4 regions of the Exiguobacterium sp. E17S genome follow, and region 4 is predicted to be linked to each of the others. Evidence: riboswitches for the same ligand, from Rfam matches in the RefSeq annotation. Region 4 holds a riboswitch; each other region holds the start of a gene.

Region 1 (4,520 bases), on a different contig from region 4:
CTTGACGCTAAAAGCAGAGCGTGGGATTTGGAACGGTACGACTGACACGACATCCCTAGCTGAAAAAATCGCGCACTCGAACCAAATCGTCGGCAGTCCCGAGCATAAAGCAAAAGAACGCGCGATGACGGAAGCCGCGGTCACACTCGTGAAAAATGATCAGCGGACGTTACCATTCAAACCGAAAAAGAATGCCAACGTTCTTGTGATCGCTCCGGCGGCGGATCAGACGGACAGCATGAAAAAGACGATCGCTTCCTTACCGAAGAACCGGAACTGGCACGTGACGACAGCGAATTACTCGGCTACTACGCTACCGCTCGACCAAAACCCGACATTACGGGCGCAACTCGATGCAGCAGATTACATCATCGTCGGTTCCAACGTCAACACGAGTGCTAAACTACTCCCTACTGCACCAGAACAAGCGATTCCGGCTTCGATCTTCCGCTATGCGAAACAAACGGATACACCATCCGTCCTGCTCAGTCTCCGTAACCCATACGATGTCGCCGTTCAACCGGACGCACCGGCACACGTCCTCGTCTATGGTTTCAAAGGCGACCCGAACGGACCAGACTCCGAAGCAGGCAATCTGAAATCAGCGGGACCGAACCTGCCTGCAGGTATCCGAGCAATCTTCGGAACGTTCAAACCGCAAGGCACTTTACCGGTTGATGTGCCGGTCTTTCAGAACGGTGTCTTTACCGATCAACTGCATCTCGAATTCGGTGACGGCTTTAAAAACTGGAAAAAATGATGACGTGATACACCAAAAGACCGAAGCTCCTTTACAGGATGCCTCGGTCTTTTAACGATTGATACGGATATTCAGCTTCTTCTTTCGCACGATGGTAAACGCGGTATAACCAATAAGTCAGTAGTGCATAGACGACGATGACAAGAACAGCAGAAATGTAGCTCCCCATGCTATACGCTACCTTAAAGTTACGTGTCGAAGCGGATATACCGGATAACACGATTAATATCGGAATGATGTATCCAATAAATCTTACTTTGACTCTACCAAGCATTCGTTGTACAGCATATGCTGCACTGATCACAAGTGCGATCACGACGATTTCCATTCCAATCCCTACTCTCACTAAATGGTATTCCTAATTCTACCATCTAGCGATTCAAGAAGATACCGCTCGTGCTGGAATCGTTTCGTAAACTGACGCAAACGTCTCTTCCGTCCACCCCATATGCCAGAAGAGTAACTCATAGTAACAACTCGTCACGAAATGACGTTTCATTCGCTCGCGTTCCGCTGGGCTCGCTTGCTCCGCCAGCGCATCAAGCCGTGCAATCTGTTCAAAGACGACCTTTTCGAACCATTCCGAGCTATACGTGTCGATCCATTGCTGATAGATTTTTTCTTCCGGTGTACACGTCAGTAATTGTTGCCCGATTTCATAATACAACCAGTAACATGGCAAGATGGCAGCAATCGTCTCACCAAGCGTTCCTTCACTCGCATGATGCATGTGCGAGACGTACGCATATGCTGTCGGTGCCGGTTCAAATGCTTCAAGGTCTGCTGCCGTAATACCGAGCGGCTTAAAAAATGATTGATGTAAGCTCAGTTCTGCCTCGTAAGTCGAAGTAGCATGTTCGGCAAGTGTCGCGATCGTCGCGAAGTCGTCCGCTTTTGACGCTGCCTTCGCTTGAATCTTCGCAAAGTGTTTTAAGTAATAGGCATCCTGCATGACATAATGCCGAAATTTCGAGAGTGGTAACGTCCCCTCCCCGATTCCTTGAACGAATGGGTGCGTAAAACTACTGTTCCAATACGCTTGTGCCGCTTGTTTGATTTCTTGTGTGAATGTCATGATCTCATCCTCCTCGTTTAGTATGAAACGAAAAAACACCACCCCGAAACACACGGGCATGGCGCAAGAAGAACAAGACTTGACGCCACTTCCCTCCGTAAGTACGAACTTAATCAGGTTCAAAGGGTCCGAACGTCTTCGTTCGTCTCAGTCAGCCTACCGACTCCCCTAGTGGTCATTATTCGATTCCCATCCACTATAGCATGCTGAAAATGGAAGTCAAGTTGTCCTCTTTTCGCTATACTATGGAGTGTCAGAAGACGGATGCCGTCTCCATCTACAGACCGATTCCGAACTTCTTTCGTTCTCGTACACTAACTTTAGTACCTGATACTATAATTTATTCTGTTACTTACAAATTGGAGGATTTCATTATGCATACACCAACAAAAATCATGGCATCAGCCGTTATCGCTTCTGCTTTATTACTCCCAACAGCCGTATCCGCCGAACAAGTCGTCGATAAGACGATCGTCACACTCGGGGAGTCACTCGGCGCAAAGGATAAAGCATGGGTGCTTTCACGTCTCAATGCACCGGAAGGCATCACGCCGATCATCGCAACCTCTGCTGACGAAGAAAAATATCTCGGGAAAAACATTCCACAGTCGCAAAAAGGTGGCAACATGTATTCGTCGGCTAAAATCGAACTGACGGAAAAAGGAGATGGACTTTCCGTCTCGACGGAGAACATCACATGGGTGACGAAGGATATGTATCTCAACGCTCTCGTCACAGCGGGTGTCAAAGATGCCGACATCACGATCACTTCTCCCTACAAGGTGACCGGGACATCGGCACTGACAGGAATCATGAAAGCGTACGATCAAACTTCCGCTGAGACGGGAATTAAGTTAAGTGACGAACGCAAGGATTTAGCACAGCAAGAATTATCGGTCACATCAGACGTCGGAAAAACGGTCGGCACGGATAAAGTCGCTGACTTAATGAATGAGATCAAGGCTGAGATCGCCAATCAAAAACCGGAAACCAAAGTCGAGATCGAAAACCTGATTGTCCAAGTCATTCAAAACAACAATATCCAGTTGTCTGACGCACAAATGGACCGGTTGACGAATCTATTCAATCAAATGGAGCAAGCGAACATCAACTGGGGACAAATCGAGAGTGGATTGAAAAATGCGGGACAAGACATCCACGCGTTCGCAACTTCAGAAGAAACGAAAGGATTTTTCGCTAAATTATTTGATGGACTCAGTGACTTCTTCAGTTCAATCGCGGGTGTGTTCAAATAATTCAGACTTCCGTAACTGACAAAAAAATAGTAAACTAGATGTATCTGAAACGAAAGGTGGTGTGAAAAGATGGACTTTGCCGCGTGCAAACACTGGTTGATGGAACAATTGTATCTGTTGCGCGCGATTTTTCATGAAATGGCGTTCTAAGGCACCCGTCTGTCCTTTTTTAAGAACTTCATGAATGAAAAATACTGCAAAGCGCATCTTTCACACGTGATGGAGAGTGCTATTTGCGCTCTCCTTTTTTGATGCGCGCGAAAGGATCAATTGAATATGATGATTTGCGACATTCAACACCTGACAAAACAATTCGGAGGCGAGACGATCTTAGCGGATGTTTCCCTCTTCTTAAACGAACACGACCGTGTCGGTCTGATTGGACGAAACGGGAGTGGTAAGACGACATTACTCCGCTTGCTTGCTCGCCTTGAGCAACCGGACGGTGGTGTCATCTATCAAAAGAGCGGTTTGACGATCGGCTATTTGGAACAACTTCCTGTATATAGTGAGACGATGACCGGACTCGACGTCCTTTGGACAGCGTTTGAAGACATCCTCGCGATCCGTTCTCGGATGCAGCAGTTGGAGCAAATGATGGCGACAGCACCAGAGAATCTTGATGCGTTACTTGCACGATATGCGGAAGCGACGAATGCGTTCGAACAAAAGGATGGCTATCTACTCGACTCGAAAATCGAACGCATGGTGAACGGGTTACACCTTCGTCCGTTACTCACTCGTCCTTTCCACCAGTTGAGCGGTGGTGAACAGACGAAGATTTGTCTCGGTCGCATGTTACTCATGGAGCCAAATCTGCTCATTCTTGACGAACCGACGAACCATCTTGATTTAGCTGCCGTGGAATGGCTGGAGCAGTTCTTACGGGACTACACAGGAACCATCCTGCTCGTCTCTCACGACCGGGTCTTCTTAGACGCCGTCGTCACCTCGATCGTTGAACTCGAGGACGGTGAACTGACAACCTATATAGGGAATTACAGCGCGTTCGTCGTCGAACGAGAACGTCGCTTGATGGAACAGTTCCACGCCTACCAAGAGCAACAGAAAAAAATAAAGAAAATGAAGGAAGCGATTCGTCGACTCCGGCAATGGGCAAACGAAGCGTCTCCACCGAGTGAGAAATTATTCCGTAAAGCAAAATCGATGGAACGGGCACTCGAGCGGATCGAACGGATTAAACGACCACAACTCGAAGCCAAAACCGCTGATGTCTCCTTCTCTTCCACTGATCACTCGAGCCAAGTCGTCTTTCGCGCTGAAGAACTCTCGTTTGCTTATGGAACCCGTCACATTTTTGATGACGTCTCGTTCGAGATCATGGCACAGGATCGGATCGCGATCGTCGGAACGAATGGGAGCGGGAAATCGACGTTGCTCTCACTGCTGCTTGACGAATTATCACCAG
Region 2 (4,520 bases), on a different contig from region 4:
TGAAACCTTCTTTGAGTAATTCTTCAGAAGCCCGTAACGTCTCGATCGGATCAGGTAGTAACGTCTTGTCGCAACCGATCACTTCGACCTTCACCATGTCGCACATACCGGATGCCCGCGCAAGCTTCGCAAGCCGAACAGCTTCCTCCGCCGTCTTCGCACCGGCCGTGTTCGGCAGTAAATCGTACTTCGCTAAATCAAGCGCCTCCAAGAAATTCGCTTGTTGTTTGTCGAAAATATCGAGCCGACGGACGGCGAACGTCAAGATTTGTGAAGCGGACGCATCAATTGCTTCCTGCTGTACGGTAGCATCCGTATATTTCCCTGTTCCGAGTAATAATCGTGATTCAAATGTCTTTTCTCCAATTTTCAGCATGTTTATCCTCCTCCTACGAAATGAACGATTTCAAATGTGTCATTGTCCCGAACGACTGTCTGACCGTACGCCATGCGATCGATGATTTGTCGATTCTGTTCGACGATGACGAGCTTTTCTCCTAAGCCGAGTTGCGTGAGCATGTCCTCGATCGTTTCAATCTGATCGATCGTGTGGTCATTGCCGTTAATCGTAATGTTCATCGGACTTCCTCCTTCTGAATCAACCGTAATGTATTTACCAAGACTTCCGCTGTCGCCGGTGCGAGTAATATGCCATGCCGATGATGCCCCGTCGCTAGGAAGATCCGACGGGATGAATCGGCGACTCCGATATATGGCAAGCCGGACACCGTTTGTGGCCGTACACCGGACCAGACTTCTTCGATGACCGCGTCACGAATCGGTGGATACAGTCGTTCTGCTGCTTGAAGCAATGACGTGACCCCTGCGACACTGACACCGACCGTCTCGTCGTGCGGCAGTTCGGTCGCACCGATCAAAATCCGACCGTCTGCTTTTGGCACAAGGTAGACAGCGTCGTCAAACAGAATCGAGCGTAACGGCTGACCCGCGAGACGGACGGCGAGACATTCCCCTTTGACCCCATATGTCGCGATCGAAATGCCGGCTGTATCGAGCAAGGCTTGCGAACCCCGTCCGGCAGCGACCGTCACTGTTCGTCCAGTCCAGATTCCCGCATTCGATTCGATCCTAATGAAGTCATCGTTCTCTTCGATGCGTGTGACATCTACCTGTTCTTCAATCGATATGCCACGTGCGTGTAAGGCATACATCAATGCAGTCGTCAGTCGTCGTGGATCGATTTGACCGACAGCCGGAAACAGATGCTCGCGTCCTTTACGTTTTAACAAAAACGGTTGTTCCCGGTATCCACAATCGATGCCTGTTTCTCGCTCGAGACGACGTGCAAGCAGCGGATACAGACGACGACTTCGCGCGGCAAGTGCATGCAATTCCTCTCTGAGCTCGATGTCCGTCGCAAGCATCCCGGCAGCCGCGCGACTCGTTCCTTGTCCACCTGCTCCGCGTTCTAAGACGACGACGGATTCATTCTGACAGGCGAGACTGTAAGCAAGCGTCAAACCGATGACTCCACCACCGATGATGATGTGATCCGTCATACCCGTACCCCCTGATAACGCTTGACGGCAGCGAGTGGATCCGCTTGACCGAGAATACCCGATAATACAGCGATTCCGGTTGCACCGGTCGCTGCGATTTCAGGCATGCGTTCTGGTGTAATCCCACCAATTGCAATGACTGGTTTCGTCGTGAAGGTGACGACTTGCTTCAAGGCGTCAATCCCTCGTGGTGGCACGTCCGGCTTCGACGCTGTCGGATAAATATGACCGTACAGCAGTCGGTCGGCTCCTTCCGCTTCTGCTGCCAGTGCCTCTGCCAGTGAATGGACCGATTTCCCGATGACGAGATTCGGAAAATGACGTCGCACATCGCGGACACGCAAGGAACGGCGCGTCAGCTGCACACCGATGCCTGCGACATGGGCGACGTCGACCCGGTCATGAACCGTTAACTGTTCAGGCGAATAACCGTGCGTAAGGAGTGCTTCAATCAGATCAAGTAATTCTGCCGCCGATAAGTTCGGTTCACGTAGATGCAGCTGATCCGTATAGGGTTGAAGGGATTGAAAGGTCTTTATTTCGTCAAGCGGATTAATGGATCCCGTCGAAATCAGATGTAAACGCATCATGTTCTTCCTTTCCATACGAAAAAGGACCACTCCCGATGTTGAAGGGAGTGGTCCGAAAATGCGCTGAAGCGCTAAGGATATCTAGGGTTTCGAGCCACTTCCCTCCGCTAGTACGAACTAGATCAGGTTCAAAGGGTCCGGATACTTCCGTCTCAGTCTGCTGGGAGACTCCCCTAGTGTCTTTTCGTGTTTAATTGGCTTGCCCCATTAGTCTAGCATGAGTCACTTTGCTTCGCTAGTCCTAGTTGAGCGCTTCCACTTGCTGAATCAGCTCCGATTTCGTCGGTCGCTGTTGCTCTTGGCTGTCGGCATACGTCTGCTTTAGCTTCAAGATGCGCATTACTTTAGCATCGAGCATCTCCGGCGTCAGCGTTTTGTCTTTGACGGCTTGCATCACTTCAGCATGAACTTTTGCGTAAGCACCTGCCTCTGAAAACATCGCCATATCAGCTCCGTTGACGAGCGACTGACGTGCCGCTTCTGCGAGACCATATTGTTTCGTGATCGCCCCCATGACGAGATCATCTGTGATGATGACACCGTTGAATCCGAGTTGCTGACGCAAGAGGTCAGTCAAGATCGGCTTTGAGAGCGAGGACGGATTCGTATCGTCATACGCGGGATAGAGAATATGGGCGACCATCACCATCTCGGCGCCCTCTTGAATCGCTTCTTGGAACGGTAACAGTTCCGTCCGCTTCAATTCTTCCTTTGATGCCGTCACTTTCGGTAGCCCGACATGGGAATCGACACTCGTATTGCCGTGACCGGGAAAATGTTTGACGACTGGAATCGTTCCCGTCTCCTGCATCCCGTGCATCAGGGCCGTACCAAGCGTCGCGACGGTATTCGGATCAGCACTTAACGCACGGTCGCCGATGATCGGATTGTTCGGATTACTGTTGACGTCAAGGACCGGCGCGAAGTCCATGTTGAAGCCATAAAAACGTGACAAATGTCCGAGCGTACGTCCGACGTCTTCCATTTTCACTTCATCTGCTCCTTGCGCCATCCGTTGACTCGTCGGTAGACGTAATCGTTGATCCGGTACCCGGCTGACGCGTCCGCCTTCTTCATCAATCCCGACGAACGCATACGGTTTTTGGTTCGTCTCTTGAATCGCACGCGTGAACGTCAAGAGTTGCTCTTCCGACGTAATGTTTCCGCCGAGCAATAAGACCCCGCCAATCGCATGCGTCTGTAACAATTTCCGGTCAGCTGCTGAAAGTTCCGTGCCGGCGACTCCGATGTAGAGCAGTTGATCGATCTTTTCTGACGTCGACATCGTTTTAAGTTGCTGCTTTAATCGTGCTTGTTGTCGTTCCTCTTTCGTTGGTTCAGGTTTCGGTTTCTTTTCTTCTATCGGTTGCTTCGTTTCCGGTTGCGATGGTTTCGTTGGTTCCGTCGTCTCCTGCGCACACCCTGCAAGCAACAGACAACCGATTAGTACGGTTTTCTTCACAAAGGATCCTCGCTTCGCACACCATTGATCGAATAATAAACGGAAATCTCAGCGTTCAGGGATTGCGAGACCGAACAATATTTATCCTTTGATAACGAGATGGCGCGACGGACCTTATCTTCCGGGAGATCACCTTCGAGCCGGTAATGAATCGAGATCGACGTGAAACGCCGCGGATGGTCCTCTGCCCGTTCTCCTTCGATATCCATTTCGAAATGGGTGATCGTCAAGCGCATCTTCTCTAAAATCGAGACGATATCAATTCCAGTACAGCCGGCAACGGCATGTAGCAGCAGTTCAGTCGGTCGTGGCGCTTGGTTTTCACCACCGTTCTCTGGTGCTGCGTCCATCGCCAGATGATGCCCTGATTCCGTCTGTCCACTAAACCCCATCTGTTTGTTCCATGTCACTGTCGCTTGCATCGTTTCCACTCCTTTATAAGTAGTCTTCTTCTGTAGTATACGCAAAAAACAGCAAGCCTGGAAATTCACACGCTATTTCGAATAATGGTTCTTTTCCCGAAAACTCGCTTTGCGATACCCGACGAAATCGTTTCATGCTATCCTGTTACTCATAGTTTCGCGCGCAAGCGCTAGAATTGAGGAATCATCCATGTCATCTACTACTCGTTTAAGTCGACGCGATTGGCTCTTGATCGCCACGTTGTCGCTCCTGACGTTCGTTCTCGGAACAAGCGAATTCGTCATCGTCGGGATCCTCGCTGAAATCTCCTCAGCCCTTGATATCACGATCGCAACAGCAGGTACGCTCGTTTCAGCCTTTGCCATCTCCTTTGCGATCGGTACACCGATCGTCATGTCGCTGACCGGTCACCTGGAACGGCGTCGCCTGATCCTACGTCTCTTACTTGCTTGGATACTATTGAATCTTGCCAGTAGTTTTGCACCAAGTTACGAAGTATTGCTTGCAACCCGTATTCTGACAGCC
Region 3 (4,520 bases), on a different contig from region 4:
ATTGATAGGAACGCATCACCAGGAAAGCGACTGTGCACGTTTCGAATCATTCGGACTTGCCGCAAGACGCGGACTTCTTCGACCAGTTGTGGCAGAAAGCGGATCCCGGCAAGGAACCCATACGCGAAGCGAGGGGACACCTTTGCCTGGTGAATCAAGCTCATCACGAACCGGGTCGCATCGGTCGTCGTGACGAAAGCGAAACTTAAGCAGACGAACGTCGCCATCCGTAAGGCAAGTAACCAGCCATGTACGACACTTTCCGACGTGACATGAAACCAACCGAACGACCAGAGCGTGTTCGTACCTTTGCCAAACGCCGCCATCATCCAGAACGTCAATAAGAATAATAGACTGTAAGGTGCGAGCCGTTTCAAGAAATCGACAGGACTCCATCCGGAGAGGAGTAGCAAGGCGATAGCAAAACTCAGGAACACCAACGTCTTGATCCAGTCGTTCGTTGCAATTAAGGCAAACATGATCAAAAACAATCCGCTCCCCTTGATGACAGGATTGAGTTTAGCGAACGGTGACGCGTTCGTCTGCATGGCGCTTCACCTCCTGGAATTGGTAAGAAAGTGGACGTTGCAGCTGACAGCGTTCGAGTAACGGAACGTCAGCGAATAACTCGCTCGGACGTCCGTCAAAAGCAATCCGCCCTTGCTCCATGACGAGGACACGATCCGCGTATCGGGCGACGAGTTCCATATCGTGTGTTGCCATGACGAGCGTCGTTCCGTTTTGTTGTTCCGTCAACAACTGTTCCATGAGCCGCCGTGTCGTCAATCCATCCTGTCCGAACGTCGGTTCATCGAGCAACAACAAATCCTTCGTCTGCCCTAGCATCGTCGCAACGCTGAGTCGTCGTTGTTGCCCTGTACTAAGCGCAAGCGGTGACTGCTGTTTGACGGATGCGAGTTCCAGCCGTTCGAGTAATGTTGTGCGCTCGTCACTCGTCGCTGCCCGGTGACTCCAGTCGATTTCTGCTTCGACCGTCAGTTTGAGAAACTGCAGATCCGGTTGTTGGAAGACATAGCCGACGTGCTCATAAAAGCGTCGCCGGGAGTAACGCTGAGCCGGACGTTCCTGGAACCGATATGTTCCTTGATGCGAGAGCAACCGACCGAGTGTTGCAAGTAATGTACTTTTCCCGGAGCCGTTTGCTCCGAGCAGCATCACCCATTCTCCTGTCTGCAGGGAAAATGTCGCATCGGTCAGCGGGTAAGGGGCTTTCGTCGATAATGCAGCGACGTGCAACAAGGGAATGCCGGCTGTAGCGACTGGAGGAAGCACGTGAAGTCGCGCTGCTTGTGGTCCATCTATGGGTAGCGTCTCTAACGTGTACGGATACAAAGAAGGAACAGCGATGCCTTTCGATTGAAGCTCTGTATAAGCCTGCGAGAACAAATCCTGCGGATGCGCCGTCGCAGTAATCGTTCCGTTCTCAAGTAAGACAACCTGATCGATGTACGGTAAACAGACATCGAGTTGGTGCTCGATCAAGACGATCGTTAAATCGTGTTCTTTCTGAATCCGAAAGATCAACGCCATCAGCTCGTGTTGTCCGATTGGATCAATCTGGGCTGTTGGTTCATCGAGTAATAAGATCGCCGGCTCGAGCGCTAGGACCGCGGCGAGCGCGAGGCGCTGTTTCATCCCCCCGGATAGACTCGCGATCGGTGTCGAGAAGGGGAGAGGGAGACCGACGAGTGCAAGTAAGCGTTCAATTCGTTCCTCCATCTCCGCACGTGGAATCGACCGGTTTTCTAAACTAAAAGCGATTTCGCGTCCGATCGTTTCCATGCAGAATTGTTCTTCTGGATTTTGAAATAAGACTCCGACCGAACCGGACCGGGTAACGGTACCAGTCTGTTCGACTTCAATCGTCTCCGGTGTCAGTCCGGCTAGGGCATGAAGCAGTGTCGTCTTGCCACTCCCACTGCGTCCAAGCAAAAGGGTCGTTCCTTGTTCGATCGTCAGCGATACATGATCGAGCACCGATTTCATCTGACCCGGATAGCGGATGCTGAGATCGTCGACAGTAATCATGCGACTTCCCGTTTCGCACGTCCTGCCGCAAACCCGTTCAAGACACCGGTCGCAACAAGGCGACGGACGAGAATCGCTGCAAGCAAACCGCCGAGTAATGCACCACTGATCAATTGTAAACCTGTTGTCGCAAGCAACGTCGTCGTCGTGTAGTAACCGAATCCGTTCGCGATCAAACTATAGACAATGCTACCAATTGCGGCTCCAACACCCGATAACATCAATGTCCAGGTGTCATAACGGTGATAACGCGTCATCGCAAAGACGAGTTCCGCACCAAGCCCTTGGCAGACCCCGATGAGAAGAGCCGATAAACCAAAGTGACTACCCGTGAACAGCTCGACGGCTGCCGCGACGATTTCCGCGATGAGAGCAGCACCTGGTTTTTGAATGATTGCTGCGACGAGCGGGCTCGCGATGATCCAGATCCCAAACATCCAGTTGGCACCGACTGGTCCGAAGATTGCAGACATCGGTAACCAGAGTGTTGACCAACCGAGATAGATGACGCCGCAAGCGACGGCGAGCATCATCATGACCATGATTTCTTTCATTTTCCAGTGTTGCATCGTGTTCGTCCTCCTTTAAGTGGGGGAGACACCAAAAAAGACCGCCCTCCGTAAAAAGAGAGCGGTCCTCAGAAAAACTGCGCGCAGCAGGAGTCATTGGATGTGATCGCTCCACTTTCCTACGCTAGTATGAACTAGATCAGGTTCGAAGGGTCCGAAGTGAATCGTCTCAGCCAAATGGGCTCCCCTAGTGGATATGGTAATAGATGATACGCTGTTCACTTTAGGCAATCTTCTGTCTATTGTCAAGACACAAAAAAACGATACGCCACGAAGGGCGTATCGATAAACGACTTATTTGTTATCTTCGTTCTCTTCTTTTGCTTCTTCTGAAGACTCTTCCGTAGCTTCCGCTTCGTTGTCTTCGCCAGCTTCCGCTTGTGCCTCAGCTTCTGCTTCTTCGATTTCCTCAAGCTCTTGTTCGAGCGTTGATTCGACGACAGCTGCGACTTGAATGTCGCCTTCTGTGACGATACGGAAATCTTTTTGTTCCGGAAGATCAGCTACAGAGATTGAATCGCCGATTTCGAGGTTTGTGACGTCGACTTCGACGTTCTCTGGTAATTTATCTGGTGTTGCTGCGACTGTTACTTTAAAGAGTGTCTGTGATAGGAATCCACCGACTTTCGCGCCAGCTGCTTCCCCGACGAGTACGACGTCTGCTTCGACTTCTGTCTCTTCATCCATTTTAACGGCGATGAATTCAACGTGATCGACAGTTGGTGTGAAGACATCCATATCACGACGGTTGATCAAGACGTTAATATTTTTACCGTCGAGTTTCAGTGAAATCAAGACGTTCTCACCGTTTTCTCGAACGATTTTAAGCAATTCTTTTTCTTCAAATGCGATTGGTGTACTTTCCACTTTGTAACCATACACGACACCAAGAGCTTTTCCTTCATGACGTAATTGTTTACGGAGTGAGCGTGGACGTACCTCGCGTTTTTCGGCTGTTAATTTAACTGACATGTTCATTTCCCCCTTGAATTTGGTATAGCCCTCAAAAGGTAATGAATGTAGGAGCAGGACAAGTCCTGAACAATATGAAACATGCTAAGACAATCGGTTTCAGACTCTTTTGAATCTGACGCTTTCGTGACTTTGCATTTCTCTCCCAGGTCATTACGCTGATATTGAGAAACATGTGTGAGTAAGTCACCGGTTTGATGCGGTGCTAGTGAGTTTATACCCCTATGTTTTAAATCCTTAAACCTCTATTTTTTATTTTTTAAAGTCGAAAGACCTCCAAACCGCTTGAAATCAAGGGTTAAGAGGTCTTTCATTTTTTCATTTTTTATGGTGATGCGTTGGTTTTCACGGACTAATACACGGATGAGACGTTCGATGTGCCGCATCGTCGTCTGTCCCATCGTTGAGATTTGGAGCCATTGATTATGGACGAGATAGTCGCTTTCATATTGAACATGATAGCCCTGGATCCGGAGAGCGTCTCCTAAAGCGGTTGCCGACGGATGGACGATCGTCAGAATTCCCGGCGCTTGTGCTTCTTGCGTCGCAAGCAGGTTGAAACCAGTCGCCCGAACGGCCTGTTCGAGATAAGTCATCTTGATGGCGGCTTGATCGAGATCAAGGGCATCGAGCGCTGCCTGACAAGCAAGCAACAAGTTCGATGAGCCGGAAAAGGCGACGCCTTCCGCATAGAGTCCGAGATCCAGATAACGTGGAATTCGTGGAGAAGGTAGGATGCTGTCTGTATGACCGATGAACGCAAGACCCGGTAAACCACCAATTGCTTTTCCGGAGACGGTCGTGACGAATTTGCAACCAGCGTATGAGAAACGTCCGGTTCCGACGGCGCTGATCGCATCGACGATGAGTGCGGTTCGTTGATCTAATAGCACTTTTACCGCATCGAAATCGTAGAGGACGCCCGTTGAC
Region 4 (4,520 bases):
ATCGTGGCAGCTGCAACTGGTACAGTCATTACAGCATCAGGTGGCGGACCTTACGGAAATCACATCATGATCGCTCACCAATTGAACGGGAAGACATATACGACAGTCTATGCACATATGAGTTCATTGAACGCTAGTGCAGGTCAACGTGTCAGCCAAGGTCAACAAATCGGTACACGTGGTAGCACAGGAAACTCAACAGGTCCACACTTACACTTCGAAATTCACGTTGGTGGATACAGCTACAGTGCAACAGGTCCAGCTAACTCAGTCAATCCAATGTCGATGTTTTAATCGTAAAGAATCGTTGCATATGCAACGGTTCTTTTTTTTTTGTCATTTTCAAAAAACAAATCATATATTACAAAAAACCGTTTTCATTTGAAATGTAAATGAAATTTTTTTGAAACGATTACGGTGCTATAATCTATTTCAGATATGAGAGAAACTTGAATACTATAATAAAATATGAAAAAAACATAAGTGAGGAAAACGATATATGCTAAAAAAACTAATTTCTACCATTGTTTTAGGAGCATTACTTATAACAGGAACGCAACCGATCGCAGCAGCGACCATTAAAGAAAAAAAGGCTGAAAATGCCGCTGAACAACGTAAACTTGAAAAAGCGATCAAAAAACAAGAAGCTAAAATCTCAAAAGAGCAACGTCAAATCAATCAAATTGACGCAGCAATCAACGAAAAGATTTTCCAAGTCTCTGAAAAAAATAAACAAATCGAACAGTTGAACGTTCGAATCGATGAGTTAAAGGCAGACATCGTCCGTTACGAAGAAATGTTACAGAAACAGGAAGAACTACTCGGTGATCGTTTGCGTGTTTTCCAAGAGAACGATGGAAACTCGATTAAATGGGAAGAAGTCATTTTTGGATCGAAGGATTTAGGTGATTTATTCAGCCGTGTCATGGCGGGGAAAAAAATCGCTGAGCAAGACGATAAAATGATTTCGGATTACATCGCAACGCAACAAAAATTAGCAGAAGCAAAACAAGCGCTCGTTGAGAAAAAAGCGGAGCAAATGCAAGAAAAGAAAGTATTGCTTGAACAAAAGAAAGCGTTAAAGCTTCAAATGAAAGAACGTAGTGCCACGCTGAAGAAATTACGAAAAGGGAAGACGAAGTTCACGACAGAACTGTTAGACGCAAAAGAACTTCAAGCGACTCTCGAAGCGCAAGAACGTGCAATTGCGGCAGCGAAGGCAGCCGCTAAAGCAGCGGCTGAAAAAGCAGCAGCGGAGAAAGCGGCAGCCGAAAAAGCCGCTAAAGCGAATGCTCAAACAGCAAAACAAGTAGGTAAGAGTTCGGAGTCAACTGATTCTGTTGCCCCGCCCGTTGTTTCGAGTGGAGGGAAATTCGTTCGACCATCTTCTGGTGGAGTGTCGCAAGGATTCGGACCAGCAAGCGGCGCGAACGGTTATACGTTCCACAACGGTGTTGATTTCAGTGGTTCGGTCGGGTCTCCAATCGTCGCTGCAGCAGCTGGAACGGTCATTACAGCATCAGGTGGTGGACCTTACGGCAATCATGTCATGATTTCTCACTTCCTCGATGGACAAGTGTACACGACTGTCTACGCACATATGAGTTCATTATCGGTTCGTGCAGGACAAACGGTCTCTCAAGGTCAACAAGTCGGGACACTTGGTAGTACAGGGAATTCAACAGGACCACACTTACATTTCGAACTACATGTCGGAGGCTATCAATACAGTGCTTCTTCTCCTCTGAATGCAGTCAATCCATTGGCATATCTGTAATCAAAACGGGCTTCGGCTCGTTTTTTTTTCTTCTCTATGCTACAGTTAAGGCGAAACGAATACTTGAGCAACTAGGGGAGCTGGAGGAATCCGGCTGAGAGGAAAACCAATCTGTTTTCGACCCTATTACCTGAACTGGATAATACCAGCGTAGGAAAGTTGAGCCGAACGGATACCGGAATGCGTGTATAACGCTTTCGTATAGCGTCGACTGCTTTTTTACAGCGGTCGACGCTTTTTTTGTCGGTCACGACTCCCTTACATTGCTCGATGGGAAGGTGAAAAGAACATGAAACACGTACTGACGATTGCAGGATCCGACTCCGGTGGTGGAGCTGGGATTCAAGCAGATTTAAAAACATTTTCAGCTTTAGGCGTTTATGGAATGAGCGTCCTGACAGCCGTCACGGCGCAAAATACGTTGGGTGTTCAAGCGGTGGAAGAGTTATCCCCAGAAATCGTAGATGCCCAGTTAACGTCGATTTTTTCAGACATTCGTGTCGATGCGATCAAAATCGGAATGGTCTCGAATGCGCAGACGATTCGTGTCATTGCTACACATCTCCGCAAACAGACAGTTCCGATCATATTAGATCCCGTCATGGTCGCTAAAGGTGGTCATGCCCTATTGCGGACGGAAGCTGAACAAGCATTGATTTCAGAACTTCTGCCGCTTGCGACACTCGTTACACCGAATTTACCGGAAGCGGAGCGGTTAACAGGACGATCAGTGACCAATCTAGAGGAAATGCGACTGGCGATGCATCAATTGGCTACACAGACAGGGGCAGTATTACTAAAAGGTGGACATCTCTCAGGAGCTGCAACGGATTTGTTGTTTGATGGGGAAGTGGAACATCGTTTCACATCGGAACGGTTAGACAATCAACATACTCATGGAACTGGTTGTACCTTATCTGCAGCGATTGCAGCACGGATGGCGCTTGGAGAAGATTTAACAGATAGCGTAAGACAGGCAAAGAGCTATGTCACGGAGGCAATTCGTCATGGATTTGCTCTCGGACAAGGTATTGGACCGACACATCATTTTCACTCACTTTGGAGGGATACACATGTTTACGACTATTCTTGAACACAAACCACTCATTCACCATCTGACGAACACAGTTACGATCAACGACTGCGCGAACGTCACACTCGCTGTTGGAGCATCACCCGTCATGGCGGAAGACATTCGTGAAGTAGAAGAGATGGTTAGACTCGCGCAAGCTCTTGTCTTAAACATTGGTACGATCGATGCAGACATGCAAGCAGCTCAACGACTCGCAGCACGTGAAGCGGGACGTTTGAATGTCCCGATCGTTCTTGATCCAGTTGGAGCAGGGGCAACGACATTACGTACTGCCTTTTCTAAAGAACTCATTGATCTCGGGTGTACGGTCATTAAAGGAAATGCTTCTGAAATCAAGACGTTACTTGGGGAAGATGGGCGAACTAAGGGAGTCGATGCTGCGGGAGATGCAATGATGGATCGAGAAAGCATTCGTGCATTTGCTCGCAAACACCAATCTGTCCTCGTCGTGACAGGTCCGAACGACTACATCACGGATGGAACGCGTGAAATGGAATTACATGTAGGAACACCACGTTTGGGAGACATCACGGGTACGGGCTGCATGACGGCCTCCTTGATTGCGAGCTTCCTCGGTGCAGGATATACGACATTTGAGGCGGCTGTCCACGGGACATTCGTCATGGGAAAAGCAGGAGAACAAGCAGCCTCCGCGCAAGGTCTTGGTGATTTTAAACGAGAGTTGTTCAATGCCATCAGCCTCATGACGGTGCAAGATCTGGTGGAGGTGACAGAACGTGTCAATTGATTACTCCATCTATGCAGTGACGGATCGTCGGTACCATCCTGGAGTCGCGATCGAGACGGTCGTTGAGGAAGCCATTTTAGGTGGTGCAACGATCGTGCAATTACGGGAAAAAACAGCGCAAGGAAAGGAATTCTTCGATCAGGCAGTTCGGTTGAAAGCACTCACGGATCGACACGACATTCCTTTGATCATCAATGATCGGATTGATATCGCGTTACTCGTCGGAGCAGGTTTGCATATCGGACAAGAAGACATTCCTTTAACCGCAGCACGTCGCCTTTTACCAGATGCCGTGATTGGTGTGTCGGTAGCAACCGTTGCACAAGCGATTGAAGCAGAACGAGACGGAGCATCTTATTTAGGCGTGGGGTCTCTATTTGCGACGTCATCCAAAGCGGACGCTGATTCCATGTCGCATACGATGCTTCAGGCGATTCGGGAAGCTGTACGATTACCTCTAATCGGTATTGGTGGAATCACAGCAACGAATGTCTCCTCTCTGCCCATCCCGTTGGAAGGGTATGCCGTCATCTCAGAAATTTTCGCTAAAGAAGATCGGCAACTCGCTGCGCAGCAAATGACAGATGCTGTGCGTGAATGGCATCAATCACTTCAGAACAGGGTATAATCCGTTCAGAGGTGATTGTATTGAAATGGCAGACGATCCGTTTTCGCGGCTATTGGATTCGATATCGGTTAGAACCACAAATCATTCGAGTCGATAATCAGGGGATCTACCATCTAGGAAAAGTCTTATTTCCACATCCTAATCGTATATCTTATGAGATGGCCCTTTTATTGAAAGAAAAGTATGAAAGACGCTACAAACGTCCGTTGTATATTAAAACGAGCTCGATTGCGACGGAAATTTGGGGACATACTCATTTAGATATTTATTACCG

Evidence for each region. Region 4 has a riboswitch for thiamine pyrophosphate ahead of thiD (bifunctional hydroxymethylpyrimidine kinase/phosphomethylpyrimidine kinase). Riboswitches for the same ligand answer to the same signal wherever they lie in the genome.
Region 1: linked by a shared signal. The riboswitch ahead of tenA (thiaminase II) and the one ahead of thiD (bifunctional hydroxymethylpyrimidine kinase/phosphomethylpyrimidine kinase) in region 4 are both predicted to bind thiamine pyrophosphate.
Region 2: linked by a shared signal. The riboswitch ahead of AC3B4V_RS02620 (thiamine phosphate synthase) and the one ahead of thiD (bifunctional hydroxymethylpyrimidine kinase/phosphomethylpyrimidine kinase) in region 4 are both predicted to bind thiamine pyrophosphate.
Region 3: linked by a shared signal. The riboswitch ahead of AC3B4V_RS11810 (ECF transporter S component) and the one ahead of thiD (bifunctional hydroxymethylpyrimidine kinase/phosphomethylpyrimidine kinase) in region 4 are both predicted to bind thiamine pyrophosphate.

What each region holds. Positions count from the first base shown of each region.
Region 1 is NZ_JBYLRU010000001.1:278,124-282,643, reverse strand. Features, by position in the region: gene AC3B4V_RS01450 (glycoside hydrolase family 3 protein) at 1-760, shown strand, start outside; gene AC3B4V_RS01445 (hypothetical protein) at 792-1,088, opposite strand; gene tenA (thiaminase II) at 1,140-1,835, opposite strand; TPP riboswitch at 1,909-2,015, opposite strand; gene AC3B4V_RS01435 (DUF1002 domain-containing protein) at 2,210-3,091, shown strand; gene abc-f (ribosomal protection-like ABC-F family protein) at 3,368-4,520, shown strand, end outside.
Region 2 is NZ_JBYLRU010000001.1:508,755-513,274, reverse strand. Features, by position in the region: gene AC3B4V_RS02635 (thiazole synthase) at 1-376, opposite strand, end outside; gene thiS (sulfur carrier protein ThiS) at 379-579, opposite strand; gene AC3B4V_RS02625 (FAD-dependent oxidoreductase) at 576-1,520, opposite strand; gene AC3B4V_RS02620 (thiamine phosphate synthase) at 1,517-2,110, opposite strand; TPP riboswitch at 2,193-2,295, opposite strand; gene nagZ (beta-N-acetylhexosaminidase) at 2,352-3,572, opposite strand; gene AC3B4V_RS02610 (OsmC family protein) at 3,569-3,994, opposite strand; gene AC3B4V_RS02605 (MFS transporter) at 4,185-4,520, shown strand, end outside.
Region 3 is NZ_JBYLRU010000003.1:154,135-158,654, forward strand. Features, by position in the region: gene AC3B4V_RS11800 (energy-coupling factor transporter transmembrane component T family protein) at 1-548, opposite strand, end outside; gene AC3B4V_RS11805 (ABC transporter ATP-binding protein) at 520-2,049, opposite strand; gene AC3B4V_RS11810 (ECF transporter S component) at 2,046-2,618, opposite strand; TPP riboswitch at 2,718-2,817, opposite strand; gene AC3B4V_RS11815 (50S ribosomal protein L25/general stress protein Ctc) at 2,913-3,590, opposite strand; gene AC3B4V_RS11820 (GNAT family N-acetyltransferase) at 3,836-4,520, opposite strand, start outside.
Region 4 is NZ_JBYLRU010000005.1:35,867-40,386, reverse strand. Features, by position in the region: gene AC3B4V_RS13835 (peptidoglycan DD-metalloendopeptidase family protein) at 1-294, shown strand, start outside; gene AC3B4V_RS13830 (murein hydrolase activator EnvC family protein) at 500-1,777, shown strand; TPP riboswitch at 1,841-1,951, shown strand; gene thiD (bifunctional hydroxymethylpyrimidine kinase/phosphomethylpyrimidine kinase) at 2,067-2,870, shown strand; gene thiM (hydroxyethylthiazole kinase) at 2,851-3,618, shown strand; gene thiE (thiamine phosphate synthase) at 3,608-4,246, shown strand; gene AC3B4V_RS13810 (hypothetical protein) at 4,453-4,520, shown strand, end outside.